Regions from separate parts of the Clostridium sp. AWRP genome, predicted to be linked through region 1. Evidence: riboswitches for the same ligand, from Rfam matches in the RefSeq annotation. Region 1 holds a riboswitch; the other holds the start of a gene.
What was found. A riboswitch is a leader RNA that binds a small molecule or an ion and turns the genes downstream of it on or off. The one in region 1 is predicted to bind magnesium.
Positions count from the first base shown of each region.

Region 2: another riboswitch for magnesium. It lies ahead of DMR38_RS08095 (PRC-barrel domain-containing protein); the one in region 1 lies ahead of DMR38_RS01375 (CBS domain-containing protein).

Region 1 is NZ_CP029758.2:282,134-285,543, reverse strand. It holds gene sleB (spore cortex-lytic enzyme) at 1-515, opposite strand, end outside; gene DMR38_RS01375 (CBS domain-containing protein) at 635-1,897, opposite strand; M-box (ykoK) riboswitch at 2,137-2,303, opposite strand; gene DMR38_RS01370 (YgiQ family radical SAM protein) at 2,592-3,410, shown strand, end outside.
Region 2 is NZ_CP029758.2:1,744,341-1,747,750, reverse strand. It holds gene DMR38_RS08105 (DJ-1/PfpI family protein) at 1-95, shown strand, start outside; gene DMR38_RS08100 (Nramp family divalent metal transporter) at 165-1,418, opposite strand; gene DMR38_RS08095 (PRC-barrel domain-containing protein) at 1,433-2,080, opposite strand; M-box (ykoK) riboswitch at 2,312-2,500, opposite strand; gene DMR38_RS08090 (manganese efflux pump) at 2,707-3,321, opposite strand.

The DNA of each region.
Region 1 (3,410 bases):
CCGTCTACTACAGCAGTAAAAGCTCCTGGTTGATATATAACTCCCGCTACAGTAGATGGAAACCTAGGATCCCTAGTTCTATTTAGTATTACAGCTCCTACTGCTACCTGTCCTTCATAAGGTTCTCCTCTAGCCTCTCCATTTATCAATCTAGCTATTAATGTTACGTTTTGGCTATTTCCACCAGTATTGCTCCCAGTATTTATTGCAAGAGCTGCTAAAGTTGCATCTCCAACTATACCATCAGACTTTAGTCCATTTTTTGACTGAAAATACTTTACTGCGGTGTAAGTTTGATACCCATATATTCCATCTACACTGCCATTGTAATACCCCCAGCTTCTAAGTTTTTGCTGTATTTGTATTACCATATTTCCTCTTGAGCCATAGTAGTATGCCACAGCTTTTACTGCATTATTATAGGGGAGCAAAAATAGAGAAGTTGATGCATATGTAAACACTATAGCAAGTATTAGTACTAATTCTCTTTTAAATCTCATAATTTTCTTACCCATATGACCATCTCCTTTTAATGTTAGTTCTCCTAAATGTAGTCTTTACACAAACAAATTAAAAAATACATAAAAAAAATACTATCAATTCCACTTATTTAAAGTGAAATTGATAGTATTTTTTACCCTGCTTTTCTTAGTCTTTTTCTCCAATTTGGTATTAATATGTCTTCTACTAAGTCATTCATTATAACTATGCCACACAACTTTTCTTCATCATCTATTACAGGTAATGAAATAAGATTATATTTTGAGCACATCTCTATGGCTTCATCTACATTTTCATTATGATTTATACTTACTACATCCTTGATCATTATCGCCTTTAATGTATCTTCAAAATTCGACAATATCAAGTCTTTCAAAGACACTACACCTTCAAGCTGCTTTTGATCATTTATAATATATATATAATGTGATACCTCATCTTCCGGATTAATTTCTTTTAAAAACTCAATAGTATCTTTAACTGTTATATTTATATTAAAACAGATAAAATCCTTATTCATTATACTTCCTACAGTTTCTTCCTTATACTCCATAAGTGACCTTACTTCATCCGCATCATTTTTTTCCATATTTATAAGTATCTTTTCTGCAGTATCCTTATCTACTTCATCTAAAATGTCTGCTATTTCATCATTGGGCATATTGTATAACACTTCATCCCTTTTAGACTGGCTCAAATTTTCCAGAATATCTAACTGTACTTCTGGATCTATTTCCTCTAATGTATCCGCTGCTAAATCCTCATCTAAACTTTCAAAAACTTTCTTTCTGTAATTCACATCCATATCTTCTAATATATCTGCTAAATCAGCAGGATGGAGCTTAGATAACTTTTTATATGGTACGGAAAGTTTTAAATTGTTATTTATCATTTCTAGCGATTCTACATTATCCCAAATTATAAGGCTATCTTCAGGCTTTTTGTTAAATAAATCATAAAACTTCTTTATGATTTTTTCTATACCAAGCCTTCTTCCTAAAGCAAGAACCCCTGTATCTACTGCTACAACCCTATATTCTCCTGCCATTTCTGCAATTCTGAGGTCATTAACTCTTACAAGTTTCTTTCCGTTTATATCCACTATCTGTCTATCCAAAAGATGTTTTGATAAAAGATAGGAATAACTTTGAAGTATTATTTCCCTTATACCCTCGCCTTTAATTATAACCTTGCCGTTATCATCATAAAAGTTTATGTTCCTACACTCACAATTAAGTATTTCTTTGCCTTTTTTTATCTTATATCCTATGGCCCTTGGCATTCCATGATCAGAAGATACATAAACGTCCCAAAGTTTCCCTACATATTCGTCAAATTCATTATAAACCTTTTTATAAAGAACTTTACTCAATAAGAAACTAGATAACTTTTTCATAAATATTCCTCCTTATATGCAGAGAAATATTTATAGAATCTACATCAACATTTTAAAAGTTATCAATAGCATTGCCATTACCAATTAGATCTAATACTTCCCTGCACTACTTCTATTAAATTTTCTTCTAAGATGCACCGACCTCCATAAGGTCCGTTTTCCATTTAACACACCACCTAAATTAAAAAATTTAAACATATGCAAAACAACTAAAAAAAGCCCATAGGGCTCTTAAACTAAAACTTTTTTAATCGTACGAGTTTTAGCACTATATAGCTTTAGACTTTCATCCAGCTGCATTAAGTAAAACCTTACTACGGTAATACCTGTTCACCCATTGGCATCTCTCGATGTTTCGGGGCAGCAGCATATGTCTATATAGGAGCCTCACCTAACATAATTAAACATAAACACTTACTTTTATATTATAATTATATTACAAATTCACTATAATGCAACTAGTAAATATTAAATTTATTTATATTTACCTGTTATGATACTTTAATTTCATTTTACTCATTTTAATGTAAAATATCATAATTTATCTTTGCATGTTTATATTATTTAGTGTGCGTCCTCTTCTCCTTATCACCATTCAAAATCTACATATTCCTAAATATTTATCTCATAATATAATATGTTATACTAAAAATAAGTGAAACTAAATCTGAAATATAAGAACGGAGAATGTAAATTGAATTTAAATACTAGTTTTTTACCTATATGTAAAAACGACATGAACGCGAGAAATATAAATCAGTTGGATTTTGTCCTTATAACAGGAGATGCTTACGTAGATCATCCTTCTTTCGGCTCAGCTATAATATCAAGAGTTCTGGAAAGGGAAGGTTTTAAAGTAGGAATAATAGCTCAACCTAACTGGAAAAATACAAATGACTTTATAAAACTCGGAAAACCTAAATTGGCCTTTCTGATAAATTCCGGAAATATAGATTCTATGGTTAATCACTACACCGCATCAAAGAAAAAAAGGCATGATGATCTTTACTCCCCAGGAGGTAAATCTGGTTACAGACCTGATAGGGCTGTAATAGTATACTGTAACAGAGCAAGAGAAGCCTATAAGGATGTTCCAATAGTAATTGGTGGAATAGAAGCCAGCTTAAGGAGATTTGCCCATTATGATTACTGGAGTGATAATGTAAGAAGAAGTATCCTTCTAGATTCAAAGGCAGATCTACTTATATATGGCATGGGAGAAAAAACCATAGTACAAGTGGCAAATCTATTAAAATACGGAATGGATATCCATAAAATTACAGATGTAAGAGGTACAGTATACCCTTGTAAAGATAAAAAACTCATAAAAGACTATGTGGAAGTACCTTCTTTTGAAAAAGTGACACAAGAAAAAAGTGCTTATGCTGAAAGTTATAAACTAGAATATTATGAGCAAGACGCATTAAGGGGAAAAACCTTAATACAAAAACATGGAGATCATTATATTGTTCAAAACCCACCACAGTTTCCATTAACCGAAGAGGAAATGGAT
Region 2 (3,410 bases), 1.5 Mb from region 1:
AGCAGCATGTTGTTGCACATAATGACATTATCACCGCTGATGGCCCAGATGGTGCTGAAGAATTTGGAAAATCCTTGGTTAAAGCATTAAGCTAATAATTTGGCAAAATTACAATTTAATAAAGACTTCTTTAATGAAATGTAGAAGTCTTTATTAAAAATTTCTTATTTTTTTAAAATAGTTATGATAGGTTCAAAAGTTAAAATAACTGTTAATATAATTAGAACTATAATAGTTACCCATCCTATTACATTTTTAGTTCTACCATTTACATATTCACCCATAATATCTTTATTATTTACCATAAGCATCATGCAAATTAGAACTACAGGAAGTAACACACCATTTATAACCTGTGACCATAATGTTATCTGAATTAAAGGTGCTCCTGGAATCAATATAATGCTAATTCCAATAATAATTATTATAGTAAATAGTGTAAAAAATTGTGGTGCTTCTTTTAATTCTTTATTTATACCAGCCTCAAAACCAAAAGCTTCACAAATATAAAATGCTGTAGCCAAAGGTAGTATTGTAGCCGAAAAAGTAGAAGCTATAAATAATCCAAAAGCAAAAATTTGAGAAGCAAAAGCTCCAGCAAGTGGCTTTAATGCTAATGCAGCATCTTTAGCCTCATTTATTTGGATTCCACTTTTATAAAGTGTTGCCCCACAAGCTACGATTATAAAGAAAGCAACTACTACTGTAATAACACTTCCAACAACAACATCCCAAAATTCGTATTTAAATTCTTCCATCTTAAGTCCTTTTTCTATAACTGCTGACTGCATATAAAACTGCATCCAGGGTGCAATAGTAGTTCCCACCATGCCAATAACTGTACTTATATAGTCATAATTAGTTTCAATAACAGGATGAATTAACGCATGTCCTATTTCATTCCAGTCTGGTTTAGCAAAAAATGCAGAGCCAACATAGGATAATAAAAATATGCTAAAAACTAAAAATAACTTTTCAGTAGTCTTATATGTACCTTTTACTACCAAAATCCATACTGCAATAGCAGCTAGTGGTACCGATATATATTTACTTACTCCAAAAATCTGCATACTACCTGCAATACCTGCGAACTCCGTAGCTGTATTTCCTATATCTGCAATTACTAGTCCAATAAACATAAAGAAAATTACCTTAACGCCAAAATTTTCTCTAATCAAATCTGCTAGCCCTTTACCTGTAACTATACCCATTCTAGCATTCATTTCCTGTACTACAAGAAGTACAATAAAGCATGGGATTAATGACCAAAGTAATTTGTAACCATAAGTAGCACCTGCTACAGAATATGTTGTAATACCACCTGCATCATTATCTACACTACCTGTTATAATTCCAGGACCTAAAACACTTAAAAATATTAATAAATTTGTCATCCATGTTTTTCTTTTTGCATTCATCATTAGCATCCCCATTATCTATACATTTTATTGGATTTGGTAATTTCATGGAAAATATCATTCATATTAACAATCCCTATGATATTCATTTGTTCATCAATTACATCTGCAAGTTCTGAAGGATGAAGTGTGGATAGTTTATTATAACTTTTAGAAAGTAAAATATCTTTTGAGGTAAAAGCTGTTTGAATATCATCCCATAACATTAGTTTACTTGATATTTTAAATCCTAATCTCTTTAATGGTTTAGCAATTCCAATTCTTCTTAATAGCCCATCCATGCCAATATCTACTGCTGCAATGAACATACCTGATGGTACTATAACTAATCTAACATCGTTAGCTCTAACTACCTTTCTTCCGTTAACATCAACAATCTGTTTGTCCAAAACATACTTTTTCAGTAACATATAGTCACCTAAATCTTTATCTTGAACTTCACTACACATTAAAACATACTGTCCTTTTTCCTTAGAAACACTGATATTATCAAAATAAATAAATTTTACTCCTTCTTTTGTCTTAACAACAGCTATAGTAACTTTAGGATTTTGAAAATTCACATCAACAGCTACATCCTTTAAAGTTCCTATTACTTCTTTACTATTAGTATAAATTTTATTACCCAATATTCTGCTTAAATAAACACTTGTAAATTGCATTGTATACACTCCTTTGCTTCCAGGATGCACAATGCAAAGTTTTTAATGCAAGTACATCCCTATAATATTTTTACCAATAAATCTCTAAATTTTATATCATTACATTTATGACACGGGTCACCGTCCATTAAATTCATCACTCTCCTTAGCTTGGTAATTTATACAATAAAAAAATCTCTTCACAACAAAATGAAGAGATTGGATTCTTAATAAATTCCAAGACAAAAAATAGTACATCTTCACTCGTTGAGCTTTGACTCTGTAAAGCTTAGATCATAAGCATTCATATTTTTATGAATGTTGTCAGCTACATTAAGTAAAACCTTAATCCGGTAGTACCTGCTCACCCATTGGTGTCTCTCGACATTTCTGGGCAGTAGCGTATGTCTTATACAGTAATCTCACCTAACAATGTTATTAAATTATACTTTTAATTAGTAATAATACGTTTCTTATTATATACATATATTCCTTAGTTGTAAATATTTTTTAAGAAATCAAATGTTAAAAATATGTTACTTAGAAAATATACTGCCTCAAAATGTATTTTAAGGCAGTACCTAATTATTCTAATTTTGTGTCAAGAACTCTGTTTATATAATAATTGGCAAAATAACTAAAAAATATCAATTAAAGAATTCAATTATACCAAGTATTATTAACAATATGCCTGAAATTAATGGTGCATATTTACCAAATAATTTACCCAATACGTGATTGCCTACAGCTTCACCAATTATAATTGTAAGAATACTCAATATAAATGTAAATATGACTGTAAATTTAATATTAACTCCTGTTATACTAGCTGCTATGCCGGTACCTAAGTTATTAAAGGTTAACCCAAATGCTACAAGAAGAGCTTCTTTTATGTTTATATCCCCAGAGTTGTCCAAATCTGACTTTTCGGCGTATTCAATCATATCAGTAATATCTTTTAAAGCAAGTTCACTTGATTTTTTATTATTTATAAGTTTTATTATGCTTTGAATTATAAAATATACTCCCAATATAGCAATGGCTATAGAACCTAATGCATTTGCTATAGAGTGAGGTAAAAATTTTGATATATATACCCCAAGTGACATTGATAGAAATGTTCCTGTACAAGTTATAACTGCTATTGCAAGGTTAGGAACTACTCCTATCCTTATTTTCTTTATTCCATAAGCAATACCTACAACTACATTATCTAGATTAGAGGATAAACTAAACAATAATGCAGATAAAATTAATGTCATGCATAGTCCCCTTTTTTATTCTTTTCTTTTTAGTATATGACTTTAAATTTTTAGTGTGCTTAGGAGTTCAAAAAAGAAGATGTTTTAAA